DNA from 3 places in the Caballeronia sp. M1242 genome. Region 3 is predicted to be linked to each of the others. Evidence: riboswitches for the same ligand, from Rfam matches in the RefSeq annotation. Region 3 holds a riboswitch; each other region holds the start of a gene.
What was found. A riboswitch is a leader RNA that binds a small molecule or an ion and turns the genes downstream of it on or off. The one in region 3 is predicted to bind cobalamin.

Region 1: it holds a riboswitch for cobalamin, as region 3 does, so the genes downstream of both, cobW (cobalamin biosynthesis protein CobW) here and JYK05_RS02920 (TonB-dependent receptor domain-containing protein) in region 3, are expected to answer to the same signal.
Region 2: it holds a riboswitch for cobalamin, as region 3 does, so the genes downstream of both, JYK05_RS16285 (CbtB-domain containing protein) here and JYK05_RS02920 (TonB-dependent receptor domain-containing protein) in region 3, are expected to answer to the same signal.

Annotation. Positions count from the first base shown of each region.
Region 1 is NZ_CP071130.1:615,533-626,069, reverse strand. It holds gene JYK05_RS16340 (precorrin-2 C(20)-methyltransferase) at 1-398, shown strand, start outside; gene cobJ (precorrin-3B C(17)-methyltransferase) at 395-2,038, shown strand; gene JYK05_RS16330 (VWA domain-containing protein) at 2,017-2,586, opposite strand; gene JYK05_RS16325 (ATP-binding protein) at 2,700-3,701, opposite strand; gene cobN (cobaltochelatase subunit CobN) at 3,698-7,471, opposite strand; gene cobW (cobalamin biosynthesis protein CobW) at 7,476-8,555, opposite strand; cobalamin riboswitch at 8,681-8,932, opposite strand; cobalamin riboswitch at 8,988-9,236, shown strand; gene JYK05_RS16310 (cobalamin biosynthesis protein) at 9,252-9,680, shown strand; gene cobO (cob(I)yrinic acid a,c-diamide adenosyltransferase) at 9,689-10,291, shown strand; gene JYK05_RS16300 (cobyrinate a,c-diamide synthase) at 10,296-10,537, shown strand, end outside.
Region 2 is NZ_CP071130.1:604,132-614,668, forward strand. It holds gene JYK05_RS16240 (efflux RND transporter permease subunit) at 1-3,119, shown strand, start outside; gene JYK05_RS16245 (efflux transporter outer membrane subunit) at 3,128-4,633, shown strand; gene JYK05_RS16250 (hypothetical protein) at 4,779-5,000, shown strand; gene ppk2 (polyphosphate kinase 2) at 5,007-5,903, opposite strand; gene lhpI (bifunctional Delta(1)-pyrroline-2-carboxylate/Delta(1)-piperideine-2-carboxylate reductase) at 6,138-7,079, shown strand; gene JYK05_RS16265 (hypothetical protein) at 7,162-7,482, shown strand; gene JYK05_RS16270 (antibiotic biosynthesis monooxygenase) at 7,556-7,870, opposite strand; gene JYK05_RS16275 (DUF1428 domain-containing protein) at 7,910-8,281, opposite strand; gene JYK05_RS16280 (histidine phosphatase family protein) at 8,354-8,929, opposite strand; cobalamin riboswitch at 8,957-9,080, shown strand; gene JYK05_RS16285 (CbtB-domain containing protein) at 9,111-9,347, shown strand; gene JYK05_RS16290 (CbtA family protein) at 9,357-10,121, shown strand; gene JYK05_RS16295 (DUF1289 domain-containing protein) at 10,118-10,348, opposite strand; gene JYK05_RS16300 (cobyrinate a,c-diamide synthase) at 10,345-10,537, opposite strand, start outside.
Region 3 is NZ_CP071129.1:633,908-644,444, forward strand. It holds gene JYK05_RS02895 (SIMPL domain-containing protein) at 1-412, opposite strand, end outside; gene JYK05_RS02900 (EVE domain-containing protein) at 528-986, opposite strand; RNA gene ssrS (6S RNA) at 1,079-1,261, opposite strand; gene JYK05_RS02910 (cell division protein ZapA) at 1,380-1,694, opposite strand; gene JYK05_RS02915 (ATPase) at 1,691-2,080, opposite strand; cobalamin riboswitch at 2,319-2,614, shown strand; gene JYK05_RS02920 (TonB-dependent receptor domain-containing protein) at 2,699-4,570, shown strand; gene JYK05_RS02925 (iron ABC transporter permease) at 4,606-5,604, shown strand; gene JYK05_RS02930 (ABC transporter ATP-binding protein) at 5,601-6,380, shown strand; gene cobT (nicotinate-nucleotide--dimethylbenzimidazole phosphoribosyltransferase) at 6,393-7,445, shown strand; gene JYK05_RS02940 (adenosylcobinamide-GDP ribazoletransferase) at 7,447-8,208, shown strand; gene cobC (alpha-ribazole phosphatase) at 8,193-8,762, shown strand; gene JYK05_RS02950 (cobalamin-binding protein) at 8,770-9,663, opposite strand; gene cobD (threonine-phosphate decarboxylase CobD) at 9,660-10,537, opposite strand, start outside.

The DNA of each region.
Region 1 (10,537 bases), on a different replicon from region 3:
TCTTCTACGGCTCGTACATGTATCTGCACGACCGTCTCGCCGGACGTTTCGATGCGCATGTCGTGCCCGGCGTATGTTCGATGCTGGGCGGCGTGTCCGTGCTCGGCGTGCCGCTCGTTTATCGCAATCAGAGTCTCTGCGTGCTGTCCGGCGTGCTGCCGGAAGACGAGTTGAAGTGCAAGCTCGAAGCATCCGATGCTGCCGTCGTGATGAAGCTCGGCCGCAACTTCGATAAAGTGCGGCGCGTGCTCACCGATCTCGGGTTGGACAAGCGCGCGCTTTATGTCGAGCGCGCGACGATGGCCAATCAACGGATCGTGCCGCTCGATGAAGTGGATCCGATGGCGTCGCCCTATTTCTCGCTGCTCGTCCTACCGGGAAAGAAATGGCAGGCATGAACGCGGCGTCATCGATTGCGATCGTCGTGCTCGGCGAGAGCGCGCTTCCTGTCGCGCGCCGCATTCAGGCGCGTTATCCCGGGTCGCTCGTGCATGGTCTCGCCAATCGGGTTGATGCCGATATCGCCTTCGACGATTTCGGCGCGCACGTGCGAGCGCTCTATCTGGCAGCCACGCCTATCGTCGCGCTGTGCGCGGCGGGCATCGTCATTCGCTCGCTGGCGCCTTGTCTCACGAACAAATGCGCGGAGCCGCCGGTGCTCGCGGTCGCGCAGGATGGCAGCGCCGTCGTGCCGCTGCTCGGTGGCACGAGCGGCGTGAATGTGCTCGCGCGCGAGATCGGCGCGGCGCTCGATGTCATGCCCGCGATCACGACGAGCGGCGAACTGCGCTTCGGCATGTGCCTGCTCGCGCCGCCCGATGGCTACGCGCTGGCGGATATGGAGCGCGGCAAGCGTTTCGTGTCCGACCTGCTCGCGGGCGAAACGACGCGCATCGAAGGCCATGCACCGTGGCTCGATGAGGCCGACTTGCCCCGCGCAGCGGACGCGCGCCTTGCAGTGCGCGTCACGCCGCATGTGATGAACGACGAGAGCAGTCTCATGATTCATCCGCGTTGCGTGGCCGCATGGATCGAAGCGCCGGATGATGCGATTGCTGAACGCGTTCATCATGCATTGCGCGACCACGGACTCTCGCCGCTTGCGCTGGCCGCGCTGGTCGCACCGACAGAAAGCATGACGTTCGATGCGCTCAGCGATGCCGCCAACGCGCTCGACGTGCCCCTTCGCTTCAGCAGCGAACAGCCGCCTAATGACGCGCTTCGCGCCCACGGAATCGCGTTGAGCGTGGCTCACACGCCTCTCGACGTGGAGTCCATCGGTCGCGCGCGTGGCACGTTGACGGTCATCGGGCTCGGCCCCGGCAGCGCAGACTTGATGACGCCGGCCGCACAAGCCGCGCTCGCTTCGGCGCAGGACGTTCTCGGCTATGAAACGTACGTACGCATGGCCGGCCCGTTTCGCGCAGACCAGCGCATCCACATGACGGATAACCGCGAGGAGTTGCAGCGCGCACGCCATGCGTTCGAACTCGCGAGCGAAGGGCGCAAGGTCGTGGTCGTATCGTCGGGCGATCCCGGCGTCTTCGCGATGGCTGCCGCCGTGCTCGAAGCGCTCGACGAGGGGCGCGCGACGCATGCCGAATGGGCCGCCGTGAAACTCGCTATCGTGCCGGGCGTGTCCGCGTCGCTCGCAACGGCCGCGCGCGCGGGCGCGCCGCTCGGCCATGACTTCTGCGTGCTGTCGCTATCGGACAACCTCAAGCCCTGGGACGTGATCGAGTATCGCATCCGGCATGCAAGCGAAGCGGATCTCGCGATGGCGTTCTATAACCCGCTATCGAAGGCGCGACCCTGGCAGTTCGATCGCGCAATCGACATCGTGCGGAAGTATCGCGACGCTGCTACACCCGTCGTGCTTGGCCGCGATGTGGGACGTCCAGCGGAAACGGTGCGCGTCGTGACGCTCGGCGAATTGCACGGCGGTCTCGTCGATATGCGAACGATGGTGATCGTCGGATCGTCGAAGACGCGCGTGATCGGCAACGGCGAATGGGTCTATACGCCTCGCTCGTATTGAAGCGATTGGGCGGGTATATGCTGCGCGCGCCAGTCGAGCGCCAGCGCGTGCGCCCCGTCGACCCGCACGCGTCCTTCCTCGAAATCCACCACGACGATACGGTCCGCCAGCGCGGGCGCCGCGGGCCGTTCGTTGGTGCGTCCATCGCTCAACAGCCACAGCCAGCGGCGTTGCGACCGCTTGCGACGCGCGGCCCGCGCAAGTACCGTCGATGCCGTCGCTAACCCGAGCGTGAGCGGCGTGCCGCCTCCGCCACCAATCGGCGCGATCCAGCGGTCATTGAACCAATGCGCCGTGCCCGGCTGACGACGCACTTCCGCGCGTCCCCCGCCGAAGCACACCAGCGCGACCTCCGCACGTTCGCGATACGCACGGTCGAACAGCGCGATCAGCAAGCCCTTCGCGCGCGCGAGGCGTTCGCCGCCGAGCATCGAGCCGGAGCAATCGAGCACGAAACAATGCAGCGCGGATGCTTCGCCGTGGCCGCGTCGATAGCGCAAGTGACCGGCATCGAAGCGTGCGTTGCGCTTGGCGCGCAGCGTCGCCATCCAGTCGACCGATGCAGTAGCGAGCCCTTCACGCCCATGTTCTCGCCCACGCGAACGCGCCTCCTGCCATCGAAGACGATGCGCGTTCGCATCGGCGTCGGGCCTTCGATGGCTCAGGCTTTTTTTGCGGCGAGCGGCCTGACCTGCTTGACCTTCGCGATGCCGACGGGCTCCGGCGGCATGTAACCCCAGTCGCCGCCTTGCGCGGTATTCGCGCTGCCTTCCGGGCGCTGTGATTCACGAGAGGACACGTCAGGCTCGCGCCGGCGATGCCGCAATACCGCATCGGACACGCAATCGACATGCTTCGTTTCGACGTATTCCGCGCCTTCCAGCGCCGCGAGCGCACGCGCCGCGCGCAGCATCACGAGATCGGCTCGTAGGCCGTCGACATTGGCCGCAATGCACAGCTCGCTCACATGCGCATGCACGACGTCATCGAAATCGAACTGGTCGAGCGCCGCGCGCGCCGCTTCAATACGTTCGGCAAGCGCCGCCTGATTATCCGCGTGCTGCACGCGGAATGCTTCGGCGTCCGAATCGAATGCGAGTCTCGCCTTGACGATCCGCTGGCGCACGTCGGCGTCGAAGCAGTTCGCAAGTTCGACGGCAAGCCCGAAGCGATCCAGCAATTGCGGGCGCAGTTCTCCCTCTTCCGGATTCATGGTGCCGATCAGCACGAACTGCGCGTCATGCCGATGCGATATGCCGTCGCGCTCGATGATATTCACGCCGCTCGCCGCCACGTCGAGCAGTTGATCGACGAGAGGATTCGGCAGCAGGTTCACTTCGTCGACATACAGGACACCGCGATGCGCTTTTGCGAGCAAGCCCGGCGAAAACTTCACGCCGCCATCGCGCAACGCGCTTTGAATATCGAGCGTGCCGATGAGTTGCTCTTCGCTCGCGCCGAGCGGCAAGGTGACAAGTTTCCCTTCCGGCAAGAGTTCAGCGAGCGCGCGCGCCGCCGTGGATTTCGCCGTGCCGCGCGGCCCGCTCACGAGCACGCCGCCCAATGACGGATCGACAGCCGCGAGCAGCAACGCCTGCTGCAATGGCGCTTGCCCGACGAGCGCGGTGAAAGGAAACGCGGGAAAAAATGAGGTTTCGTTCAAGTCTGTCGGCCTTCGAGTTGCTGCTCGACATCGAGCAGATGTTGCGTCACGGACTGCCGATAGTCGCCGGGTTCCTGCCACAGCCCGCGCTGCATCGCTTCGAGCAGACGCTCGCAGATCGACTGGAGCGCGTGCGGGTTGTGCCGCGCGATGAATTCGCGCGTACCGGCATCGTTCACGTAGGCATCCGTGACCAGCGCATATTGATGATCGGAGACGACGCGCGCGGTGGCATCGTAACCGAAGAGATAGTCGACCGTCGCGGCGAGTTCCGACGCGCCTTTGTAGCCATGCCGCTTCACGCCGTCGATCCACTTGGGATTGACCACGCGCGAGCGCACGACACGCGCGATCTCTTCGTTCAGCGTGCGCATGCGCGGCGCGGCGGGGTTGCTGTGATCCGCGTTGTACGCCTGCGGCTGCACGCCCGCCAAGTAACGCACCGCCGCGATCATTCCGCCCTGAAACTGGTGATAGTCGTTCGAATCGAGCAAGTCGTGCTCGCGGTTATCCTGATTCTGAAGCACCACATCGAGTGTCGAGAGCCGCGCGCCGAAGGTCGAACGCGCTTCGACGCCATCGCCGGCCTGCGAATAAGCATAGCCGCCCGTGCTTTGATAAGCGGCGGACAGGTCGGCATCGGTTTCCCATTGCTTCATGTCGATGAGTTCTTGCAAGCCCGCGCCGTACGCGCCCGGCTTCGTGCTGAACACGCGCCAGCCGGCACGCAGCCGGGCTTCCTTGGCATCGATGCCGCGTCCGATCAACTCATCGCGCTCACGCAGAATACGCGCGCGAATCGGATTGACGTCTTCCGGCTCGTCTTCGAGTTCCGCGATGGCCTGCACGGCTGCATCGAACAGATGCATGAGATTCGCGAATGCATCGCGGAAAAAGCCAGATACACGCAGCGTCACGTCGATGCGCGGCCGGTTGAAAATGGAGATCGGCAAAATCTCGAAGTCGGTGACGCGATGGCTGCCCGCCGCCCATTTCGGCCGCACGCCGATGAGCGCGAACGCCTGCGCGATGTCGTCGCCGCCGGTGCGCATGGTGGCGGTGCCCCACACCGACAGACCGATGGCACGCGGATAATCGCCGTGGTCCTGCACGTGCCGCTCGACGAGCATGTTTGCCGACTTGAGCCCGAGCGACCAGGCCGCTTGCGTCGGCAATGCTCGCGTATCGACCGAATAGAAGTTACGCCCTGTCGGCAGCACGTCGGGTCTGCCGCGCGATGGCGAACCGCTCGGCCCCGGCGGAACGAAGCGGCCTTCGAGGCCGCGTTTCAGTTGCAGCGACTCTTGCGGTCCGCATGCATCCAGCCGCGCGAGCAGATCGCCATGCAAGCGTTCCAGCACGCGTTGCGTATGCGGACCGGGCGCAGTTGCTTCGCCTTCAAGAAGTTGCATGGCGAGGCATTCCAGCCGCTCGCGCGTGTCGCCGTGATGACGCCAGGGAGCATCACTCATCGACTGCAATGCCTGCGGACGCGGTCCCTGCCACGGCGCGGCCCAGTCGGCGTCGAGCGGATCGAAGTCGTCGCCTAATTGCAGGTCGCGTGCGAGCGCAGTGATCAGACTTGCATTCGCGCCCTGACCGTCGCCGATCGGAAAACGCCCGAGCGCAAGCAGCGTATCGCGTCGGTGCACACCTTCCGGAGACACGCCGAAAACATGGAGCCCATCGCGAATCTGCGCTTCTTTCAGCTCGCACAGGTAAGCATCGGCGCGCGTGAGCAACGCGTCTTCTCCCGATGTATCGCGCGGGGCATCGAGGCCGAGTTCTTCGTGCAGCTTGTTCTCGACGATGCTCGCCAGTATGGACTTGCGCAACAGCTTCGCGCGTCGAACGTCGACCATCAATGCTTCGTAGTACTCATCGACTTGCCGTTCGAGGTCTTGCAGCGGACCATAGTTCTCGGCGCGCGTAAGCGGCGGCATCAGATGATCGATGATGACCGCTTGTGCCCGCCGCTTGGCCTGACTGCCCTCGCCCGGGTCATTGACGATGAACGGATAAAGATGCGGCATCGGGCCGAGAATCAGATCAGGCCAGCACGATGCCGACAGCGCGACGCTCTTGCCCGGCAGCCATTCCAGATTGCCGTGTTTGCCGACATGCACCAGCGCGTCCGCGTTGAAGCGCATGCGCAGCCAGAAATAGAACGCGAGATAGGAGTGCGGCGGAACGAGTTCGGCATCGTGATAGCTCGCGTAGTCGTTACGCTCGCGCGACCGCGACGGCTGAATGCCGACGAACACGTCGCCGCAGCGATAGCCCGCGATCATGAAGCGGCCGCGCCTCAATGTCGGATCGTCTTGCGGCGCGCCCCACGTCTTTTCGAGCGCGGCGCGCGCATCGGCGGGCAACGCGCGATAAGCGTCGAGATAGTCGTCGAGCGAGAGGCTTTGCAACGCCGGCCGCATATCGCGAACCACGGGATCGTTCGTCACGCCTCGCGTCAACGCAGCGATGAGCGCGTCGCCGCTCTCCGGCAATTCGCCCACGCGATAGCCTTCGCGGGCGAGCATCGACAGGATGCCGATCGCGGATGCCGGCGTATCGAGTCCCACGCCGTTTCCGATGCGTCCTTCGCTCGCCGGATAGTTGGCGAGCACGAGCGCGATGCGTTTCTCGTGGTTGGGCGTATGCCGCAGCTTGCACCAGCGGCGACTCAACTCGGCGACGAAGCGCACGCGTTCGGCATCGGCCTGATAACGGACCACGTCCACTTGCGTCTGCGCACAGTGATACGCGAGTCCCTTGAAGCTGACCGCGCGCGTGATGATGCGGCCATCGACCTCGGGCAGCGCGACATGCATCGCTACATCGCGCGAATTGAGGCCGTGGTTGTCCTTTTCCCAGTCTTCGCGATTGCCGCCGCTCAATATCACTTGCAGGACGGGCGCATCGCCCGCGATGTCGAAGTCTTCGCTTTCGCCGATCACGCTTGCTGCAAACGCAGTCGTGTTCAATACGAGCGATGCGCGATGCTCCATGCACAAGCGCGCGATCACTTCGCGGCTCACGCTTTCCTTGAGGGAAGCGATCGCAATCGGCAGCGGATTCAGCCCTTCCTTTTCGAGCGCTTCGATGAGCGCATCGAATACAGCGGTGTTGCCCGCTTGCAGATGCGCGCGATAAAACAGGATCGCGACGACGGGCGCGCCTTCGGTCCATCGCGCGCGCCAGTCGTCGATTGCGGCGATGTCGCGCTCGGGATGATAGATGGCCACGACAGGCAGCGGACGCGGCGCTTGCGGCGCGCGACCGAAGCCGAACGCGCGATGACCGATCGCGCGCAAAAATTCCTCGGCATTGCCCGCGCCGCCTTCGCGCAGATAGCGCGACAACTCGCGGCAGAACGCGGCCTCCGCGGTGCTCTTGCTGATCAGGTTCGGGTCTTCGGTGAGATCGCCCGAGAACATGGCGAGCATCTGCTTCTCGCGCTCGGCGAGCGCCACGATTCGCTCGATGCCATAAGGCCAGTATGATTCACCGCCGAGATGATCGACGATGACGACGCGCGCATGACGCAATACATCGTCGATATAGAAGTCGACCGATGCGGGCTGGCGCAGAAACGATTGATTCGCGAGCCGCACTTCGGGAAAGCCCGGCTCCAGACGCGGAAACACGCTTGCAAGTAGCGCGAGCGTGGTATCCGCCGAACTCAGCACGACGATCGGTGCGCGCGTCTGCTCGATACGCATGACGCCTGCCGCGTCATCGACAAAACCTCCGGGCGTCGTGCGTAACAGATGCATCGCGTCAGGCCTGCGCGAGCGCGTTCGCCAGCGCCGCGTTCAACGCTATTTGCAGCGTTTGACGATCGAGGTCTTCTCCGATCAGCACGAAGCGGCTCGCGGCTTCGCCTTCGTTCCAGCGCCGGTCGAAATAGCTGTCGAAGCGCCGGCCCACGCCTTGCACCACGAGACGCATGCCCGCGCCCGGCAGCGCGGCGAACCCTTTCACGCGATAGATCGTGTGACTCTCCACGAGCGCCTGCAACGCCGCAATGGCCTGTTCGCGCGATTCCACTTGTCCTTCGACGACGACCGAATCGAATTCGTCATGGTGATGGTCCACGTGGCCTTCGTCGTCGGCAGAACCGTGATGATCGTGGCGAAGATGAATGCTGTCCTCGGACGCCGATTGCAGACCGAGCAGCGCATGCAGATCGAGCTTGCCCATTTGCGCGGGCACGACCTTCACTTGCGGCGGAATCTCGGGCCGCACGAGCGCTTCCACGCGGCGCAGTGCGTCGGCGTCCATGAGGTCGGTCTTGTTGACGATCACGAGATCAGCCGAGGACAGTTGATCTTCGAATAGCTCGTGCAGCGGCGATTCGTGATCGAGGTTCGGGTCGGCCTTGCGTTGCGCATCGACCGCTGCGGGGTTCACGGCGAACTGTCCGCTTGCGGCGGCAGGACCATCGACCACCGTGATGACGGCATCGACCGTGAACGCATTTTTGATGGACGGCCAGTTGAATGCCTGCACGAGCGGCTTCGGCAACGCGAGGCCCGACGTCTCGATCAACACATGATCGATGCGCTCGCGGCGTTCCAGCAACTGCTCCATCACCGGATAAAACTCTTCCTGCACCGTGCAACACAGGCACCCGTTAGCGAGTTCATAGAGATTGCGCTCCGAGGACCCGGCTTCGTCGTCGCAACCGATGCCGCAACCCTTCAGGATTTCCCCGTCTATGCCGAGCTCGCCGAATTCGTTCACGATGACAGCGAGGCGCAAGCCCTGCGCATTCGACATGATGTGGCGCATCAAGGTGGTCTTGCCGCTGCCGAGAAAGCCGGTCACGACCGTGACGGGTATCTTGCGGGTTTGCATCGTCGCTCCGTGGCTCGTGTATGCGTGCGTCGTGCGTGCGTCGCGCGAGGAAGGTATCGCCGGCGAGATCTGCGGGAAAAAGCGCACGACTGATGGATCATGGGACATGCCGCATCCCCGCGGCGTGGGCCCTGCGAAAGTCTGGCCGGTATCCGGGCTTGGGACCTCGTTGCGCAGCCTTCCTGCCGTGTACCGACAGTGGCTTCGTGCGCAACGCGCGATATCGTACTCGCCGATACCGCCGGTCGCTTACCGTTGCGGGGGCAGCGCAGGTTGGCGCGCGTCCGATCGCATGATGGAGCGATGCGCTTCCTGCTTCCCGTTTAACTGCGCGCGAAAGAAGCTCGCACGCGGGCACCAGAACTGCGTGAAGTCTAGGCTCCTCACGAAGGAGCGTCAAGGAAAGCGCCGCCGAAAAGCGGGGGCATGTGGTATCGTTGGCGCGCGACTGGTGCTCGCGCGTTCACACGAAACGCGCAGTTAAACGGGAAACAGGAAGCGGCGTCTTCACGATCATGCAAGCGCTCGCCAACCTGTGCTGTCCCCGCAACGGTACGCGACCGGCGGTATCGGCTTGCACGATATCGCGCATGGCGCACACGGCCACTGCCCGTTCACGGTGGGAAGGCTGCGCGATGACGGCCGCAAGCCCGGATACCGGCCAGCGCAGGGGACGAAGCGCATCTCGCCATCGTGATGCCTTCGCCGAACGCCGCCATCCGCGAGGGACGCATGCGCGGCGCACGCATTCCGTCCATTCGTTCGATGATGCTTCCTTGCGTGAGCCCGCGCCATCTCGCCGTCGGCATCGGCTGCAAACGCGGCGTAAGCGCCGATGCGATTGAAGCGGCCGTGCTTCGTGCGCTTCAAGCAGCGGAACTCACCTTCGCGCACATCGCGGTGGTCGCGAGCATCGACATCAAACACGACGAAGCCGGCTTGCGTGTCTTCTGCGAGCGTCATGCCCTGCCATTGCGCCTTTATCGCGCGGACGAGCTCGCGCTCATGCCCGCCGAGGGCGTGTGCGAGCCTAGCGCGCTGCTCGCAAGCGATGGCGGAGAGCTTGTGGCGCCGAAGATGATCGACGGTCACGTGACCGTCGCCATAGCAACGAAGAAAGCCTGAAAGAGCCCATGAAAACCGATACGGAATCGCATCTGCGCATGACGCAGCGTCGCAAGGAAGGCCACGAAAAGAAGCAGGCCGCCGCCGATCACGAGAAGGGTCTCCTGATCGTCAACACAGGCAATGGCAAGGGCAAGACCACGGCCGCTTTCGGCATGGCCGTGCGCGTGCTCGGGCACGGCATGAAGCTCGGCGTCGTTCAGTTCATCAAAGGCGCGCTGCATACGTCTGAGCGCGATTTTCTGAGCGCGGTCGCCAATTGCGATTTCGTGACGATGGGCGACGGCTATACATGGAACACGCAAAACCGCGAGGCCGACATGGCGACCGCGCGCAAAGGCTGGAACGAAGCGCGGCGCATGATCGAGAGCGGCGAATATCAGATGGTCGTGCTCGACGAGCTCAACACTGTGCTCAAGTACGAGTACTTGCCGCTCGACGAAGTGCTCGATGTTTTGAAGGCGCGCCCCGCGATGCTGCATGTCGTCGTGACGGGGCGTCATGCGCCGGATGCGCTCGTCGAACTGGCGGACCTCGTCACGGAAATGCGGCTCGTGAAGCATCCGTATCGCGAGCAGGGCGTCAAGGCGCAACGTGGCGTCGAGTACTGACCTCATGCCCTCCTGCCCCGCACTCTTCATCGGCGCGAGCGCGTCGCACCAAGGCAAGACCACGGTGACGGCCGCGCTTGCGCGGCATCATGCGCGGCGTGGCCTGCGCGTGCGCGTATTCAAGACCGGTCCCGATTTTCTCGATCCGATGATTCTCGAACGCGCATGCGGATCGCCCGTCTATTCGCTGCATCTGTCGATGGTCGGTCTCGACGCATGCCGCGCGTTGCTCGCACAGGCCGCGCG
Region 2 (10,537 bases), on a different replicon from region 3:
CGATGTTCCGGCTGCCGATCTCCGAGTATCCGGAAGTCGTGCCGCCTTCGGTGGTCGTGCATGCGCAGTATCCGGGCGCGAATCCGAAGGTGATCGCAGAGACCGTCGCTTCGCCGCTCGAAGAGCAGATTAACGGCGTAGAGGACATGCTCTACATGCAGTCGCAAGCCAACAGCGACGGCAACCTGACCACCACGGTCACGTTCAAGCTCGGCACCGATCCGGACAAGAACACGCAGCTCGTGCAGAACCGCGTGAATCAGGCGTTGCCGCGTCTGCCGCAAGACGTGCAGCGGCTCGGCGTGACGACCATCAAGTCGTCGCCCACGCTCACGATGGTGGTCCACCTGAACTCGCCCAACGGCCGTTACGACATGACGTATCTGCGCAATTACGCGCTGATCAACGTGAAGGACCGGCTCGAGCGCATCGCCGGTGTCGGCGAAGTGCAACTGTGGGGCTCGGGCGATTACTCGATGCGTGTATGGCTCGATCCGCAAAAGGTCGCGCAGCGCGGCCTGACGGCGACCGATGTCGTCAACGCCATTCGCGAGCAGAACGTGCAGGTCGCGGCCGGCGTGATCGGCGGTTCGCCCACGCTGCCGAACGTGCCGCTGCAACTCAACGTGAATGCGCGCGGCCGCTTGCAGAACGAGTCGGAGTTCCGCGATATCGTGCTGAAAACGTCGCCGGACGGCGCGGTCACGCATCTCGGCGACGTCGCGCGTGTCGAACTCGCGGCATCCGAATACGGCTTGCGCTCGCTTCTCGACAACAAGTCGGCCGTGGCCATCGCGATCAATCAGCAGCCTGGCGCTAACTCGCTGCAAATCTCCGACGAAGTGCGCAAGACGATGAAGGAACTGCAGGCGGACATGCCCGCGGGCCTCGAATACCAGATCGTCTATGACCCGACGCAGTTTGTGCGCTCCAGTATCGAAGCCGTGATTCATACGCTCGCCGAAGCCATTGCGCTCGTCGTGCTCGTGGTGATCGTATTCTTGCAGACGTGGCGTGCGTCGATCATTCCGCTTCTCGCGGTGCCGGTATCGATCGTGGGTACGTTCTCGCTGTTGCTCGCGTTTGGTTTCTCGATCAACGCGCTCTCGCTTTTCGGCATGGTGCTCGCCATCGGTATCGTCGTGGACGATGCGATCGTGGTGGTCGAGAACGTCGAGCGCAACATCGAAGCGGGCTTGTCCGCGCGAGAGGCGACGTATCAGGCCATGCGCGAAGTGAGCGGGCCGATCATCGCGATTGCGCTGACGCTGGTGGCCGTGTTCGTGCCGCTCGCGTTCATGTCCGGCTTGACCGGCCAGTTCTACAAGCAGTTCGCGATGACCATCGCCATCTCGACGGTCATCTCCGCGTTCAACTCGCTGACGCTGTCGCCCGCGCTGGCCGCGCTGCTGCTCAAGGGTCACGACGAGCCGAAGGACTGGCTCACGCGCGGCATGGATCGCGTGTTCGGTGGCTTCTTCCGGCGCTTCAACGCGGTGTTTCATCGTGGTTCCGAGTCGTACAGCAAGGGCGTGAAAGGCGTCATCAACCGCAAGGCGATCATGATGGTGCTCTATGCGGTGCTGCTCGGCGGCGCGGTATTGATGGGCAAGATCGTCCCCGGCGGCTTCGTGCCCGCGCAGGACAAGGAGTATCTGATCAGCTTCGCGCAGTTGCCGAACGGCGCATCGCTCGACCGTACAGAAGGCGTGATCCGCGAAATGAGCGCCATCGCTCTGAAGCAGCCGGGCGTGGAAAGCGCGGTGGAGTTTCCGGGCTTGTCAGTGAATGGCTTCACCAATTCGTCGAGCGCGGGCATCGTGTTCGTCACGCTCAAGCCCTTCAAGGACCGCGTGCATGACAAGGCGCTTTCCGCGAATGCCATCGCAGGCGCGCTGAATCAGAAGTACGCGGGCATCAAGGGATCGTTCATCGCCGTGTTCCCGCCGCCGCCGGTGCTCGGCCTGGGCACGCTCGGTGGCTTCAAGATGCAGCTCGAAGATCGCGGCGCGCTCGGCTATGCGGCGCTCGCCGATGCCACGCAGGCATTCATCAAGCGTGCATCGCAAACGCCGGAACTGGGGCCGACGTTCTCCAGCTATCAGATCAACGTGCCGCAGCTGAACGTCGATCTGGATCGCGTGAAGGCGAAGCAACTGGGCGTCTCCGTCACCGACGTGTTCGACACGATGCAGGTGTATCTCGGCTCGCTGTATGTGAACGACTTCAATCGCTTCGGCCGCGTGTATCAGGTGCGCGTGCAAGCGGATGCGCCGTTCCGCGCGAATCCGGAGGACATCGGCCTGCTGAAGACGCGCAACGCGAATGGCGACATGGTGCCTTTGTCGTCGCTCGTGAAAGTCTCGCCGACGTACGGCCCCGAAATGGTAGTGCGCTACAACGGCTATACCGCAGCGGACATCAACGGCGGTCCCGCGCCCGGCTATTCGTCGGGGCAGGCGCAGGCGGCGGCCGAACGCATCGCAGCGGAAGTGTTGCCGCGCGGGATCAAGTTCGAATGGACCGATCTCACGTATCAGCAGATCCTCGCGGGCAATGCGGCGCTGTGGGTCTTCCCGATCAGCGTGCTGCTCGTGTTCCTCGTGCTGGCCGCGCTGTATGAAAGCCTGACGCTGCCGCTCGCGGTCATCCTGATCGTGCCGATGAGTATCTTGTCCGCGCTGCTCGGCGTATGGCTCACCGACGGCGACAACAACATCTTCACGCAGATCGGCTTGATGGTCCTCGTGGGCTTGTCCGCGAAGAACGCGATTCTGATCGTCGAATTCGCACGCGAACTGGAAATGCAGGGGCGCTCCATCGTGCAGGCCGCGATCGAAGCCAGCCGTCTGCGTCTGCGTCCGATTCTGATGACGTCCATCGCGTTCATCATGGGCGTGGTGCCGCTCGTATTGTCGTCGGGCGCAGGCTCTGAGATGCGGCATGCAATGGGCGTCGCGGTGTTCTTCGGCATGTTGGGCGTGACGCTCTTCGGCCTGATGCTCACGCCGGTGTTCTACGTGATTCTGCGCAAGCTGAGCCGCACCGAACATGTGACGGACAAGCATGGCACGCATCCGCAGATGCGCGGTATCGGCGCTTCGTACGAGGCGCAATGAGGTCGATAATGAACAAGATGCCTATACAAAAATGGCTGGGTTTGCCCGCGCTGATGAGCGCGTTGCTGGTGGTCGCGGGATGTTCGCTCGCGCCCACGTATGAAAAGCCGGACGTGAACGCGCCGAGCGCCTATAAGGAAACGCCGACGCTCGCGCCTTCGGAAGCGGGCACCTGGAAGACCGCGCAGCCTTCGGAAGAGATGATGCGCGGCGAATGGTGGACGCTTTTCGACGATGCCACGCTCAACGATCTCGAACGTCAGGCGCAGGATGCGAATCAGAACCTGAAAGCCGCGGCGGCGCGCGTGAAGGAAGCGCGGGCGATCAATCAGACCGCGCGTGCTGGGCTCTTTCCGACGCTCGACGCAGGCTTCGGTCCGACGCGCGAGAAGTTCTCGCCCGCATCGCAGTTCCTGCCTCCGAACGCGAACGTTCCGGCGCAGACCTTGTGGCGCGCGCAGGCGAGCGTGTCGTACGAGGTGGATCTGTTCGGGCGCGTGTTCAATACCGTGCAGGCCGCCAACGCCGACACGCAGCAAAGCGAAGCGTTGTTCCGTTCCGTGCAACTCGCGTTGCAGGCGGATGTGGCGCAGAACTACTTCGAGCTGCGCGAGCGCGATGCCGAACTGGACGTGTACACGCGTACCGTGTCGCTGCGTGAAGAAGCGCTGAAGCTCGCGGAGCGACGGTTCGCCGAAGGCGATATCAGCGAGTTGGATGTGGCGCGCGCCAAGTCGGAACTCGCGACCGCGCGTTCGGATGCGATGACGGTGCAACGGCTGCGGGCGGCATCCGAGCATAGTCTCGCGGTATTGCTCGGCAAGACGCCCGCCGAGTTTTCGATGGCCGCTAATCCGCTCAAGCCTGTCACCGTGCACGTGCCGCCCGGCTTGCCGTCTTCCTTGCTCGAACGTCGCCCGGACATTGCGGCAGCGGAGCGGTCGATGGCGGCGGCCAACGCGCGCATCGGCGTGGCGAAGGCGGCGTTCTTTCCGTCGCTCACGCTGACAGGCTCGGGCGGCTTCGAGTCGGCTACGCTCGGCGATCTCTTCAACTGGTCGAGCCGCACGTTCTTGCTCGGACCGTTCGCGGGCACCATGCTGAACCTGCCGATCTTCGACGGCGGACGTCGCAAGGGCAATCTCGCCAATGCGCGCGCCATCTACGAAGAGGACGTGGCGAATTATCGCCAGCAAGTGCTCGTGGCGTTTCGTGAAGTCGAGGACAACCTGTCGGACTTGCGCATTCTGGAGACGCAGACGGCGACGCAAGCGGATGCGGTGAATGCGTCGGTACGCGCCGCGCAACTGTCGCGCAGGCAGTACACGGAAGGCGCGGTGAACTATCTCGACGTGATCGACGCGGACCGCACGGTGCTGCAATCGCAGCGCGCGGCGGTTCAGCTCGCGGGCGCGCAGGCGGTATCGACGGTCAATCTCGTTCGGGCTCTAGGCGGCGGCTGGGGCGATGCAATGCCCACGCCCGTGCCTGAACCGAGCCTCGCGCAGAAGTAATGCCAACGCACAAAGCCCCGCTCGGAGCGGGGCTTTTGTCATGAAGGCGATTGTTCGTCGCGAGGAACATATGTCTTCACCTGGCGCCCATTTATCCCGTGCGACGCGATCCCTAGAATCTCAATCATGGGAACGGGAGCGTGCAATGAGAGCTTTGATCGAAAGACAGCTATATCAACCGTCAGTGGTCCTGCCACTGCTTCTTCTAACGCGCCTGATGGTGTCGCTCGACTTCAATCTCGCGCAAGTCGCATTCGTGGTGCTGCTCAGAGGCTCGCAGCAGGTCTATCATTTCATGCATCAGGCGGCGCTGCGTCAGCGTGGCGGCGCGGCGGTGGAGCGCATCGCCTGCCGTCACTGCTGCTGAACTGACTCAATACACTTCGGGGACGTACATCGATTCCGGCACGGGCTGACGCAGATAATCGGGATTGAACACGCGCTCGGGCAGCGTGATCTGCGGGTGTTCGATCTCGTGATACGGCACCTGGCTCAACAGGTGATGAATGCAGTTGAGGCGCGCGCGCTTCTTGTCGACAGCCTGAACGACCCACCACGGCGCTTCGGGAATATGCGAGCGTTGCAGCATGACTTCCTTCGCGGCCGTGTACGCTTCCCAGCGACGGCGGCTCTCCAGATCCATCGGACTCAGCTTCCACTGCTTCAGCGGATCTTCGATTCGCGCCTGAAAGCGCACTTCCTGTTCGTCGTCGGTGATCGAGAACCAGTACTTGATGATCTGGATGCCGCTGCGCACGAGCATCTTCTCGAACTCCGGTACCGAGCGAAAGAATTCCTCATACTCTTCGTCGGTGCAGAAGTGCATCACGCGCTCGACGCCCGCGCGGTTGTACCAGCTACGGTCGAACAACACGATCTCGCCGCCCGCGGGCAAGTGCGAGACGTATCGCTGAAAGTACCATTGCGTGCGCTCGCGATTGTTCGGCGCGGGGAGAGCGGCGACGCGGCAGACACGCGGATTCAACCGCTGCGTGATGCGTTTTATCGCGCCGCCCTTGCCAGCGGCATCGCGCCCCTCGAAGATCACGACAAGCCGGTGGCCCGTATGAACCACCCAGTCCTGTAGCTTCACCAACTCGCCCTGTAGCCGGAACAACTCGCGGAAATAGGTCTTGCGAAGCTGCCGCTCTTCATCCGAGAACGCCGCTTCGCCATCGAGGAAGCGATCGTCGATTTCCATCTCGAACTCTTCGTCGTAGCTGTCGATCAGGTCGGCGTGAAAGCGGCGCTGCTTGTCCGTCGTGGTCATTGAATGCTCCATGTGCGTGCTATGGCGTGCTTCTTGTGTGCAGTGCGCGGGCGGCGCTGAACGCCCGATGGTGACGTTCCCGCATGGCAGTCGTGTGACACTGCCTTCCGCGTCATCTCGCGTCATTCATTGTATGAAGCCGCGCGCTTTATGACACGAGCCGCGCGGCCCTTAGAATGGTCGAGCGTTTGACGGCATCACGTTGGCACAACCATTCCAGAGGCGAACCGCACGATGATCGACACACCTGGCGCAATTCCCGTTTTCGACGCGGCGCAAACCGCGCGCCTTCTGCCTTACGACCGCTTGGCGGACACGCTCGCCGCGACGATGCTCGATTATGCAGCCGGCCGCATCGAGAGTCCTGAGCGAATGGTGGTCCCGCTTGCGCACGGCGGGGTCATGCTCTCGATGCCCGCGACGGCCGCCGACATTGCCATGCACAAGCTCGTGAACGTGTGCCCGGGCAATGGCGCGCGCGGCCTGGCGACGATTCACGGTCAGGTCACCGCTTTCGACGCCACCACGGGCGTGCCCCAGTTCATGCTCGACGGTCCCACGGTCACGGGTCGCCGCACGGCCGCGGTCTCCATGCTGGCGATACGCGCGCTGGCGGCCGACATTCCGCGCGAAGTGCTTGTGATCGGCACCGGAAAGCAGGCGGTGTCGCATGTGGAAGCGCTCGCAAGCCTGTATCCGGAAGCGCGCCTGTTCATTCTCGGGTCGCGTGCGGAGCGCGCGAGTGCTTTCTGCGCGGACCATGCCGCGCTTTCGCCGAACCTGATCCCGCTCGAAGGTCCGGCGATACCGGATTCCATCGACGTGGTGATTACTACGACCACCAGCAAGACGCCGGTGTACACGCTTGCGGCCAGCGCGGCGCGACTCGTGATAGGCGTAGGCGCATTCACCGCCGATGCCGCCGAAATCGCGGCCTCGACCATTCATGCCAGCGCCTTGTTCGTCGACGATCTCGCAGGCGCGCGCCACGAAGCGGGCGATTTCATCCTCGCTGGAATCGACTGGAACGTGGTGCGGCCACTCGCGACGGCGCTTGCATCGCATGAAAGACCCGACGTTCCGGTGGTTTTCAAGTCGGTCGGATGCGCGGCATGGGACCTCGCGGCCTGCCGCGTTGCGAGGGCAGTCTTGTCCGACCAGAGCCAAGCCGGGTGACAGGTGGAACAACCTTTGCTGTAAGTTTGCTCGATGACGATTGCGCAACGGCGCTCAAGCACTCCAGCGAATGAACAGATCAATGAACAGTCGAATCGACACCGACCGGGCGGCATGGCCGGCAGAATACCGAACCGCCCATAGCAACGACCTTGCGGTGGCGCGGGCGCCGGCGCCTTCTGTGCAAGGGCGCGCCGCGCCGCCCGCCGCTTATTTCATCTCCGTCCTCGAAATGGCGACCGGCGAGCAGCTCGGCAACGAGGAACGCGTGCGCGCGGTGGCCATGCTGGAGACGGAATTTGGCGCGGGACGGCCGCGTACGCTAAAAGAGGCGGTGCGCATTTGCGCCGCCGCCATCGATTTCTCTACCTTGCAGCGCATGGCGCGCGGAGCCAAGGCCTGATTCGAAGCGCCGAAAGCGGTCATGGCAGACGCTCTTTAAGCACATTCTTTCATCAACGTGTAAAAGAAACGTGCTACTTGACGGTCTGAATGACTTCGAAGCCTTCGAATTCAGGGTGCCCGAGATAGAGCTGGCGCGTCTCGCCGCCTGCGTTGCGATGCGCGGCGCGAAAGGCGTCGGACCGCGTCCAGTCTTCGAACGCCGCCCGATTCGCCCAGATCGTGTGGCTCGAATAGAGGACGTGATCGTCCTTGGCCGGGCCCTTCAGCAAATGAAATTCGACGAAGCCGGCGACGTCCTTGAGATGCGTGTCGCGGCTCGTCCATAGGCGCTCGAAGTCGGCTTCTGCGCCGGGCACGATCTTGAAGCGATTCATGGCGATATACATGTCGACGTTTCCCTTTGTGGTGATTGAACGAACGAAGGCTTAAGAGCGCGCCAGTTCGACTATCGTCGAAAAGCCGCCGAAGAACATGCGCTTCGCATCGAAAGGCGGCTCGCCGTGCTCCATCATCGCCTTCAGACGCGGGTCATTCATGACCTTTGCGTTGACTGCGTCGCGCTGCTCGCGCGATTCATAGAGTATCCACGAGAACGCAATCGTTTCACCTTCCTTCAATTGCACGCTCTGCGGGAATGAAGTGACTTTCCCGGGCTTCACGTCGTCGGCAATGCTCTCGACGAATTGCAGTGCGCCGTGTTCGAGCCATATCTTGCCCGCCTCTTCGGCCATGACGCGATACGCGTCGATCTTGCCGATGGGGACAGGTACGACGAATCCATCCACATAGTGCGCCATGTGAGCCTCCTTGAGCGGTATCGACAGCGTCATCCCGTCAATTGCATTGGAGCTTGAGCCGCGCGACGAAGTTCAGGCCACGGTCCAGACGCCGCGCTGTCTGTCATAGTCGAGCGTTATGGACGACAGGGGCGCGAAGTCCATCGCGAAGATAGATTCGAGCGGGTCGCCTCGCACATGCGCCAGTGCGGCTTTGACGACGATGGCATGCGTGACGATCAAATAACGTCCGGTGCGGGCATCGTCGTTCACAAGAGTTGCCAGCGCGTTCGCAATGCGTTCGGACAGCATCGCAATACTCTCGCCGCCGTGCGGCCGCGCGGCGACATTCGCGAGCCATGCGTTCATGCCTTCAGGGTCCTTCTCGGCGATGGCGCGTATCGAATGCCCGCGCCAGCGGCCGTAGTCGATATCGCTGAAGGCGTCGCACGTTTCGACGCTGCATGCTATCCATGCGGCCGTCGCGCGGGCAACGGGCGCGGGACTCGCGATCACGCGGCCGTCGAAGCGTGCGAAGCGCTGTGCAAGCGCCGCGCGGTCATCCCATGCAGGCGGCTCGTCGCCCGTCGGAAAGCGGGCGGTTTTCATCGCGTGCGTGGCGGCGTGGCAGAGAAGCGTGACGTTCAATGAAGGAGGCAATGGGCGCATCGTTGCTTTACTTTGCCCGCAATCGTCCTAGAATGGCAAGCTTGCAGTGCGAGGAAGCCGGTGCAAGCCCGGCACGGTCGCGCCACTGTAAGCGGCTTTCGTGAGAACGACGGTCCGCGAGTCAGACCCCGCTGCAAGCTCTTTCGTCTATTGGGACGCGCTTTTCCCTCGGAGAAAATCAATGAATGTCGCTCACGCGCCGGTTTATGCCGCCGCTTCTGCTTCGCCCGCCCTTGATGCGCCGGTGCCTATTCCGGTACGTGAAGTCGTGCCTTGGGCCGTGTTCATCGGCCTGATCCTTTTGATCGCTATCTATTTCGTCGGCGCGGAGCAGGGCGCGACGTCGATCTTCTCCGGCATGGTCGTTCACGAATTCGTGCATGACGGCCGGCACTTGCTCGGCTTTCCCTGCCACTAAGGGCGCGCCATGATTCGCAGCTTGTTGATACGCGGCATGATCGCGGGTTTCGTCGCGGGCCTGCTCGGCTTCGGTTTTGCGAAGATCGTCGGTGAGCCGTTCGTTGCGCAAGCCATCGCGTTCGAAGCAGAACATGCGCATGGACATAGCCATCAGGAGGCCACGGCTCATTCCCACGATCACGACGGCGACGAAGAGCTGGTGAGCCGGGACACGCAGGCGGGTCTCGGCCTCTTTACCGGCGTGGCAGTATTCAGCGCTGCGCTCGGCGGCATTTTCTCACTCGTCTTCGCGTTTGCTTATGGACGGCTCGGCGCATTGCATGCGCGCGGCACATCGGCGTTGCTCGCGCTATTCGGCTTCTTAAGCGTGGCGGTCGTGCCTTTCCTGAAGTATCCGCCGAACCCGCCTTCGGTCGGCAACGCGGCGACGATCGGTCCGCGCACCGCATTGTTCTTCGGCATGTTGGCCCTCTCCATCGCGGCAGCGGTGTTCGCCGTTGCGCTGCAAAGGCGGCTGCGCGTGCGGCGCGGCGAGTGGAACGCAACGATGATCGCAGCCGCTTTCTACATCGCGTCGATGCTGCTCGCGCAGTTCGCGCTGCCGCGTATCGAAGAAGTGCCGGCCGGCTTCTCCGCGTCGTTGCTCTGGGACTTTCGCGTCGCAGCCATCGGCATTCAGGTCATCATCTGGACAACGCTCGGGCTCGTGTTCGGCGCGCTCGCTGCCCGCGAACTCGAGCGGCCCGCATTGCGCAAAGTGGCGGCCGTCTAAGCGTTTTCTCGCGACAATGCCGCTTGCCTTGCGGGCAATTCATCCAATAGCGCGAGTTTCGCGGCATCGTCCATCGAACGGAACGACTTGATCTCTTCGCGGCTCCTGAAGCATCCCGCGCACAGACCGTGTGCGGGATCGATCTTGCATACGCCCGTGCAGGGCGAACCGACCGGCTCTTGCGACTTCGCGCGCGCAATGGTGAAGGCGAGGTCGATGATCGTCATAGCGATTCACCGCGAAAGAGCGCCGCGGCGACGGCCGGATTCGATGGCCAATACGCGTGCATATACGTGGCCGTGATCGGACCGTGGCGAAAGAGGGCTTCGCCTTCGGCGCCTGTCGTTGCATGCTTCGAAAACAGATGCGGCTGCATGGGTGTATCGAGCGTGGAGTAATGGAACGTGTGACCGGTA
Region 3 (10,537 bases):
ACAGCGAGAACGTGACGTTGCCAACTTGCATCGACGAGCTCATCTTGCCCGCGAGCTTCGAGGCCGCCGCGAAGTCGTGCGATTCGAGCACGATCTCCGTGCGCCCACGCCATGCGGATATCTTGCCGTCCCGGTCGGTGGACGGATACACCGTGAACGAGCCGCTTTTCGCGGTGACGCCATCGACACCCTTCGCTTCGCGCAACGCAGCTTCGGCGCGCTGATTGAGCGTCGCGGTGAGCGATGAAGGATCGGCGGCTTCCTGCTCGTAAAAGAGCGTGATGGTGACGACATCCTGCGGCACTTGCGCGCTCGCCTGCGCCGAAAGCGAAAGCACGCCCGCGGGCTGCGGATTGGCGATGACCGTCTGCGCGGCGACGGAGGCGGAATAGGCGAGGGTGACGCTCGACATCGCGAGGGCGAGGGCGGCGGCGATTTTCTTGTTCATCATCGAAGGACTCCAACGCAAGGCGTCGCGTGATTCGCGACCGCACTTAGGCGTCCGCCTCCAGTCCTTAGTTCCTGCTCTAGACGAGGCGTTCGGTAATAAAGCGCCATTCGTTCTCGGTGACCGGCGTGATCGACAGGCGGTTGCCGCGCGCGAGCACCTGCATGCCGGCGAGTTCCGGATGCTCGCGCAGTTCGGCGAGCGGAATGAGCCGCGTCTTCTTCACGAAGCTCACATCCACGAGCATCCAGCGCGGCGTGTCCTGCTTGGACTTGGGATCGTAGTAGGCGCTCTTGGGATCGAACTGCGTGGGGTCGGGATACGCCGTCGAACAGACCTTCGCGATTCCCGCGATACCGGGCTCGGGGCAACTCGAATGGTAGAAGAGCACGCCGTCGCCGATCTGCATCTGGTCGCGCATGAAGTTGCGCGCCTGATAGTTGCGCACGCCGGTCCACGGCAGCGTCTTCTTGGGCGCGTGCGCGAGATGATCGATGCTCGCTTCGTCCGGTTCGGACTTCATCAGCCAGTAGCGCATGAGTTCGGCGTGAAGGAGTGTGCGTGCGGTTTTGGGCGATGCAAACAAAAACGGCACCGGTAAGAACCGATGCCGTTCGTGCTTCCAGAAATAAGGTCCCCGCCTCAGCCGCTAGGCCGGCATCCTGAACCTGGGTTCAAGATTGGTCGCGGTAAGCAACACTTCGGGTACATCAGACAGAGTGACGCGCGCGCCCGTGCTGCAACGTTCCGCAACCGTGCCAATGTAGCATTGGTTCAAGGAATATATGACCTTGGCGTACCAGGCAGGGAGACCTCACTGTACACCAAACGTTTGGTCCTTGCAGCCCTTGCCTGCGTTTCTCGCGGTATCTTTTTTTGATGGATACCGCAACGCTGATTAGATCAGCGCATGACCGTCAGTGCGCTTCGCTCAGTGCGCTTCATATTGCGCAATGACCGCGCCGAGCTGCTCGTTCATCGAATGCATGGTGCGGCGGATTTCCTCGGCGGGGAACGCTTCGCCGTGACGCACGCTTTCCTGCAGCTTGAGCAGTTCGGACGCCAGCGAAAGCGCGGCCATCACCGCGATGCGGTCCGTGCCGCGCACGCTGCTTGCGTTGCGTACCTTGTTCATTTCGGCATCGACGCGGGCCACGGCTTCGCGCAGCGCGGCCTCGGTCTCCGGCGAGCACGCGAGGCGATACTGCTGGCCGAGAATGGATACTTCGATCTGCGTGGTCGTCATGCCTTCTCTCCTTGATGGTGCTCGCCGTGCACTTCTTCCGCGTGCGCATGTTCGTGCTGCGCTTCGCGCGACGCGCTGGATTCGGCGTTCAGAAGATCGAGCTGATTGTCGCTTTCGGCATGATGCGCTTTGCCGCGCGGCAGCTTTTCGAGGATCGCGTTGAGGCGCACTTGCGCGTCGTCGATCTTCGCGGACAGCGAATCGCGTTCGCCTTGCAGCGTGTCGCGCTCGTGGCGAACCTGCGCGAGTTCGGCCTGAACGCCGGCGTAATCGGCGCGCAGCTGTTCGATTTGTGCTTCGAGCGCGAGACGCGCCTGATTGTGGCGCTCGCTGATCTTGATCAGCCGGCCGATGTTTCCTGACAGTGATTCGAGTTCGTTGAGCATGTGCTGCGTCCTCTAAAGACCTGGCATTTTAGCGCGGTTCAACGGTGCTTCCGATAATTGTCTCGTTTCGAGACGTAACAACACGCGATCTTGCGCGCATCGCCGCGTATTCATGTGCGGAATGGCCGCGCGTGACGCACTCGGATGCGCGGATGGCGACGCTTGCTCGTTGCTCGCTCGTCGCTCAAGCCTCGCGATGACGGGCGCGCGCCTTCTTGACGGCCCCCATGCGCGCTCCTACACTTGCCGCACTTTTGGTGCTCGCGCCGCCTTTCTTGCGGCGCAGTCAAACGGGAAACAGGAAGCGCTGTCTCGCCTCGCGCGGCTCGCCAACCTGTGCTGCCCCCGCAACGGTAAGCGACCGCAACGCAAGTTGCAAGTCGTCCCTCGCGCGTTTCTTCGTGTTGCTCCGTGGTCGTTTGCCATCGGACTCGCGACTGCAAGAAACGTGTCGGCGCCACTGCGCTTCGAAGCGCGGGAAGGCGGGACGATGCGTCGCCAGCCCGGATACCGGCCAATCGTCCAGCGCGCCGATGCTTTGCAAGTCGGCGCGTGCGTCGCGCACAGACTTCGCGGGGAGCGGGGCACGCGCCAGTCTCCAACGGAAACGCTTCACCCATGCTCTTGCCTTCGTCGGGCCTCATTCGTCGCGCGGCGCGCGTCGTGATGTGCGCCGCCGCGAGTGCGCCGCTTGTCCAGGTCGCGCACGCCGATTCCGATTCTCCGTCGCAGACACTCGCGCCCGTCGTCGTCACGGCGACGCGCGGCGCGCAACCGCTCGCCGATTCCATCCCGCAGGCGACGCTCTTCGACGCGCAGGACATCGCCGACAGCAATGCAAACGATGTGCTCGGGCTCATCGCGCTTGCGCCCGGCGTGCAGATCACGCGCAACGGCGGGCCGGGCGCGACCTCGGGCGTGTTCATACGCGGCGCGTCGTCGACGCAGTCGCTCGTGCTGATCGACGGCGTGCGCGTTGAATCGGTGTCGCTCGGCGCGGCGCAGTTGTCGCAACTGATGCTCGATCAGACCGGCCGCGTCGAAGTGGTCAACGGCAACGTGTCGGCGCTATATGGATCGAACGCGATCGGCGGCGTCGTGCAGATTTTCACGAAGGAGGGCGAAGCACATCCGCCGCGCTTTCACTTCGAAGCCGAATACGGCAGCTATCACACGCAGCGGCAGTCGGCGGGCGTCGACGGCGCGCTCGATGCCGAGGGCCGCACCACGTTCAGCGTGAACGTCTCGCGCGAGAAGACCGACGGTTTCTCGGCGATCGATCCCGCGCTCGCGCCCGCCGCGAATCCGAACGCGAACGGTTATCTGAACGAAAGCGTCGCCGCGACGCTGCGCCACAAGTTCAGCGACAAGTGGGACGCAGGCGTGCGCTTTCTGCAATCGAACGGCGTGAACAGCTTCGACGATCCGTACGGCGTGCCGACCGATCTCAATGAATCGCATGATCGCGTGCGCTCGGCGTCGGTATTCGCGAACGGCAAGCTCACCGACAACTGGACGACGCACTTCACCGTCGCGCAGGGGCAAGACCGCGCGAACATCGAACACAACGGCGTCTATACGAGCCGCTTCGACTCGGAGAATCATCAGTATCTGTGGCAAAACGACTTCCGCCTCACCGAGGCGCACAAGCTGATGTTCGGCTACGAGCATCTCGACCAGTCGCTCGATTCGGACCAGTTCAGCGCGCCCGACCGGCATGTGAACTCGGTCTTCGCGGGCTATGTCGGCCGCTTCGGTCCGAGCGAAGTGCAGGCCAACGTGCGCCGCGACCAGTATTCCGACTTCGGCGGCGCGAACAGCTACTATCTGGGCTACACGTACAACTTCGATTCGCACTGGCGCGCGAGCGCGAGCTACGCGGCGGCGTTTCGCGCGCCGAGCTTCGACGATCTCTACTATCCGTTCAGCGGCAATCCGTCGATACAGCCGGAGCGCAGCCATTCGGCCGAGGCCGCGTTGCAGTACGCATCGGACCAGATCGGCGTGGTGCGCGTGACGGCGTTCGAGACGCGCTATTCGAATCTGATCGACTACGTGGGCGACAGCAGCGGCTTCTATACCGCGCAGAACGTCGGGCGCGCGAAGGTGCAGGGCGTCGAGGGATCGTGGGCGGGACACGTGGGCGCAACCGACGTGCGCGCGAGCGTGACGTTCCAGAACCCCGTCGACGAGACGAATCACGAAGACCTCACGCGTCGCGCAAGGCGCTTTGCGTCGCTGTCGGCGCATCGGTCGATCGGGCGCTGGCGCGTGGGCGGCGAGTGGATCGTGAGCGGCGCGCGCAGCGATTACGATTCCACGCTCGCGGGCTACGGCGTCGTCAATCTTTCGGCGCAATACGACATCACGAAGTCGTGGTACGTAAATGCGCGCATCGATAACCTGTTCGACCGCAACTATGAACTGGCTTACTCGTACAACACGCCGCGTCGCGGCGCTTACGTCACGATCGGCTGGCATCCGTCGTGAGCCACGCCGCTGACGCGCGCCGCCCGATGAAGGCGATGCACGCAACGCGCGCCGCCGCGATCTGGCTCGCGCTCGCGGCGGCGGCCCTTGGCGTGCTAGCGGCGTCGCTCGCGCTCGGAAGCGTCGCGCTGCCGCCATCACGCGCCATCGCCGCGCTGCTGCATGCGCATGCGGCCACGCCCGATATCGCCGATGAAATCGTGCTGAACCTGCGATTGCCGCGCGCGCTCGCGGGCTTCGCGTCGGGCGCGCTGCTCGCGCTCGCCGGGGCGCTGCTGCAAGTGCTGCTGCGCAATCCGCTCGCTGAACCCTACGTGCTTGGCGTCTCCGGCGGCGCGGCGGCGTTCGCACTTCCGGCGATGCTCGCGTCGATGCCGTGGTGGGGCGTGGATCTCGCCGCGTGCGCGGGCGCGCTCGCATCCATCGTTCTGGTGCTCGGACTCGCGCGCACGCACGTGTGGCACGGCGAACAGGACGCATCGCCACGGCTCTTGCTCACGGGCGTCGTGGTCGCGGCGGGCTGGGGCGCGCTCATCACGCTGATACTCAGCGTGGCGCCCGAGAACCGGCTGCGCGGCATGATCTTCTGGCTGACCGGCGACCTCAACGGCGCATCGACGCCGTGGCCCGCGATGGTCGCGCTCGGCGTGGCGCTCGCGTTGATCGTGCCGTGCGCGCCGCAACTGAACGTGCTGCTGCGCGGCGAAGCCACGGCGCGTTCGCTCGGCGTGCCGGTGGAACGCGTGCGGCTGCGCGTGTATCTCGTGGCATCGCTCGCGGCGGCGGCGGCCGTCACGACGGCGGGGACTATCGGCTTCGTGGGGCTCGTGGTGCCGCATCTGCTGCGGCTCGCGTTCGGCAACGACCAGCGCATGCTCGTGCCTGCCGCCGCGCTCGCGGGCGGGCTCGCCGTGATGAGCGCGGACCTCGCCGCGCGCACGGTCATCGCGCCGGCGCAGTTGCCGGTCGGCGTGGTCACGGCGCTGATCGGCGTGCCGATGTTCTTGTGGATGCTGCTGCGAAGGCCGCGATGAAGCCGCTCTCGATCGACAATCTCGTGTTGCGCGCGGGCGCCCGAACGCTCGTCGATGGCCTCTCTGCGACCATCGCGGCGGGCGAAGTCTGGTGTATCGCCGGGCCGAACGGCGCGGGCAAGACCACGCTCATCGGCGTGCTCGCGGGACTCGCGAAGCCGGCCTCGGGCGCGATCACGCTCGGCGGCCGCGCGCTCGCGTCGTGGCGCGCGGCGGACCTCGCGCGCGAACGCGCGCTGATGCCGCAAAGCACGCACGATGCCTTCAGCGCGACCGTGCTCGACACCGTGCTGCTCAACCGCTTTCCGTATCTGACGGGCTGGGGCTGGGAGAGCGAAGACGACCGCGCCGCCGCGCATGCCGCCCTCGATGCGCTCGGTCTCGCCGACCTGGCTTCGCGCGACGTGCTCACGTTGTCGGGCGGCGAAAGGCAGCGCGTGGCGCTTGCCGCCGCGCTGTGTCAGCAAGCGCCGCTCTTGCTGCTCGACGAACCGCTCGCGCATCTGGACCTGCATCATCAGATCGACTGCCTGCATGCGCTCGCCGCCGCCGCGCGCGACGAGGGACGCGCGATCGTCTTTTCGTGCCACGACCTGAATCTCGCGCGCCGCTTCGCCACGCATGCGCTCTTGCTCGACGGCAAGGGCGGCGCGCATGTCGGTCCTGTCGCCGACGTGCTGACGCCCGCGCGCGCGAGCGCGGCGTTCGGCTATCCGCTGGTCTTGATCCGCGATGGCGAGCACGAAGCGCTCGTGCCTTCGCTTCACCCTTTCTGACGAGGAACGCCGATGTCCACTGCCCACGCGCTGCCCAAGCCTAGCCCGCTCGATCGCAGCATCGAACCGGAGCTGCGCCGCATCATCGACATGAAGACGAAGCCGCCCGGCAGCCTTGGCCGGCTCGAAACGCTCGCGCTGCAAATGGGATTGATCCAGCAGACGACGAAGCCGCGCATCGAGCGTCCCGCGATGATCGTCTTCGCGGGCGATCACGGCATCGCGGCCGAAGGCGTGAGCCCGTATCCGCAGGAAGTGACGGCGCAGATGGTCGCGAATTTTCTGGCGGGCGGCGCGGCGATCAATGCGTTGTCGCGCTCGGTCGGCATGGCGCTCGAAGTGGTCGATGCGGGCGTCGCGACGCCGATTCCGGTCGATCACGGCTACGAGCGCTTGTCGCTGGGTCTCGGCACGCGCAACTTCGCGCGCGAACCGGCCATGTCGCGCGAGACGGCGCTCGAAGGCATCGCGCGGGGCGCGGCGCGCGTGCGACACCACGCGTCGCTCGGGACGAACGTGATCGGCTTCGGCGAAATGGGCATTGCGAACACGTCGGCGGCGGCGTGTCTGATGAGCCGCTTGTGCGCGCTGCCTATCGACGAATGCGTCGGCCGTGGCACGGGCCTCGACGATCGCGGCCTCGCGCACAAACGCGACGTGCTCGGGCGCGCGCTCGCATCCCATGCGGCGAGCGGCGACGCGATCGACACGCTCGCCACGTTCGGCGGCTTCGAAATCGCGATGATGACGGGCGCGTATCTCGCGGCGGCAGAAGCGCGCCTGACCATTCTCGTCGATGGCTTTATCGCGACGTCCGCGCTGCTCGTCGCGTCGCGAATCGCGCCGGACGCGCGCGAGTATTGCGTGTTCGCGCATGCATCGAACGAAGCGGGGCATCAGCGCATGCTCGCGCATCTGAACGCCGCGCCGCTCTTGCAACTCGACATGCGTCTGGGCGAAGGCACGGGCGCGGCGCTGGCGCTGCCGATCCTGCGCGCGGCCGTGGCTTTCGTCGATGAGATGGCGAGCTTCGATGCGGCGGGCGTCTCGAACAAACAAGCCTGACATGAACCGGCCGCTCGACGAACTGCGCTATTTCTTTACCGCGCTCGGCTATTTCACGCGCGTGCCGGTGCCGCGCTGGGTCGGCTTCGAGCGCGACTATCTGAACGCGGCGGCGCGCTACTTTCCGCTCGTCGGCGCGATGGTCGGCGGCGTCGCGGCGCTCGTGTATCTCGCCGCGCTGCGCGTGTTTCCCGCAGGCATTGCGGTGCTGCTTTCGATGGCCGCGACGCTTGCCCTCACCGGCGCTTTCCACGAAGACGGACTCGCCGATTGCGCCGATGCCTTCGGCGGAGGCTACACGCGCGACGACGTGCTGCGCATCATGCACGATTCGCGCATCGGCGCGTTTGGCGCGATTGCGCTCGTCATCGCGCTTGCGCTGAAATGGCAAAGCCTCGCCGCGTTGTCGCCGATGCGTGCAGTAGGTCTGATGATCGCGGCGCACGCCGCAAGCCGTGCGTTCGCGATCAGCTATCTCCTGACGCTCGATTACGTGCGCGCCGAAGGCAAGGCGAAGCCGGTCGCGCAGCGCATGAGCGCGATGTCCTTCGCGACCGCGATGCTCTTCGGTTTGCCGTGGCTCTTGTGCTTCGGTTGGACGTTCGCCTGCGTCGCGATTGCCGTGCTCGGGTTGCTGCGCGCGGTCGCGGGGCGGTACTTCGTGCGGCGCATCGGTGGTTATACGGGCGATTGCCTCGGCTGCGCGCAGCAGGTTTTCGAAATCGCGATCTATCTCGTCGGGCTCGCATGGACCTCGTATTGATTCGTCACCCGGCCGTCGCGGTCGATGAAGGCACGTGCTACGGGCAAACCGATGTGCCGCTTGCCCGCGATGCGCGCGCTTCGGCGCATGAAATCGACGCGCGCATGCGTTCGCTCGATGTTCCCGCATGCGTCGATGGATGGCACACGAGTCCTTTGCGTCGATGCGCTTTGCTGGCCGAGGCGCTCGGCGCGGCCCGCATCGACACGCGGCTCTCCGAACTGCATTTCGGCGCATGGGAAGGCCGCGCGTGGAACGATATCGACCGCACGCTCATCGACGCGTGGGCCGCCGATATCGAGCACGCGCGTCCGCACGGCGGGGAAAGTCTCGCGCAGTTCAGCGAGCGCCTGACGAATTGGTTCGATGAGACGTGCGCGAACGCGTCGAATGCGGTGCATGTGGTCGCGCACGCGGGCGTGGTGCGGGTGCTCGCGGCGTATCTGCTGCGCGTAGATCGGGCGAGCGTGTTGCAATGGCCGCTCGCGTTCGGTGGGATCGTGCAGCTTCGGCGGTTTGATATGGGGTGGGGGCTCGTGCGGTGGAATGTGTAGCGCTTTGCTAACGCCGCTTCCGCGCCAAATCCAGATCACGACAAAGCTGCGCCGCGCCGAGCGCAAGACGCGGTGTCGGCCGATTGATCAGATCGCCGTCGATGCCGAACAAATTGCCATGCGCGACCGCCGTCAGCGACGTCCATTGCTTCCACCGGTCGAGCGCGGGCAACGGGCGCTCGGGCTTCGTCGCGCCGGGCGTCGCGGTCACGATCGCTTCGGGGTTCGCCGCGAGCACGGCTTCGGTCGAAACGGTCGGCACGCGCGGCGCTTCGGCAGCGAACACGTTCACGCCGCCGCATAGTGCGATCACTTCGCTGAACACATTGTCGCGATTGAGCGTCATCAGCGGATCGTCCCAGACCTGATAGAACACGCGCACCGGCGGCAGTTGCGCGTACTGCGCGCGCAGTGCCGCGATATCGCGAGTGAAAGCCGTCGATGCGGCGCGCGCCGTGTCTTCCGTGCCGAGCAGCGCGCCCAGCTTGTCGATGCTCGCGGGAATATCGGCGAGGTGCTTCGGCTCGCTGAAGAAGAGCGGGATGCCGAGCGCCTTGAGCTTATCCGTCTGACGCGCCGCATTGCCATGCCGCCACACGACGATCAGATCCGGATGCAGCGCGACGATTCGCTCGAGATCGAGCGCCTTGTTGTCGCCGACGCGCGGGATCGACTGCGCTTCCTTCGGATAATCGCTATAGCTCACCGTGCCGACGATGCGCGCGCCGCCGCCCGCCGCAAACAGCAACTCGGTGACGTGCGGCGCGAGACTCACGACGCGCGTCGCGGGCGCAGGCAGCGTGACGGGAGCGCCCGTGTCGTCAGTGACGGTTATGGACGCGTGCGCGTGATTCATCGCGAAGAGGGCGGCGCATGCGCAAAGATACAGCCGTACGTTCATCCGACGATCTCCGCAAGCGCCCGTTCGAGCCGCGCCCAATCGCCTTCGCTGCCCGGCAAACCGATGCGCACACTCGGCGTCATATCGGACGGCTCGAACAGCCGCGTCCAGATTCCGCGCATCGCCAGTTCGTGTTGCAGCGACCGCGCCCGCGGCGTTTGCGTCCATGCGAACAACGGCGTGCCGCGCACCTCGAACCCATGTCGCGCGAGGATTGCAGCGAGTCGCGCGCCGTCGCGCTGCAAACGCTCGCGCGTCTCCGCCTGCCACGCATGATCGGCAAAGGCGGCCATCACCGCATGCCGCGCCGGCCCGCCGACCGTCCACGCGCCCAGCATGTCGCGCAGTGCGTCGAGCGACGCGGGCGCGGCCAGCACGAAGCCCGCGCGGATGCCCGCGAGCCCGAAGAACTTGCCGACCGAACGCAGCACGATGAGACCATCGCGGGCGGTGTCACTGGCGAGCGACGCGGCGGGATCGGCGTCGGCGAACGCTTCATCGACCATCAGCGTGCCGCCGCGCGAAGCCAGCCGCGCGTGCCAGCGCAGCAGTGTCTCCCGGTCGAGCCGCTCGGCCGTCGGGTTATTCGGATTGGCGACGATCACGTGATCGAGCGACGCAGGCAACTCCGCGCAAGCGATATCGAGCGGCACGACGCGATGCCCCGCGCGCGCGAACGCCGGCGCATATTCGCCGTACGTCAGCGGCGCGACGCCCACCGTGCCGCGATCGAGCAGATACGGCAGCGCGCGGATCGCCGCTTGCGAGCCCGCCACCGGCAGCGCGAGCGGCGCGCCGTAGTAACGCGCGGCGCAATCGGCGACGCCGTCGTCGTCTTCGGGCAGGCGTCGCCAGGCGTCCGGCGGCACGGGCG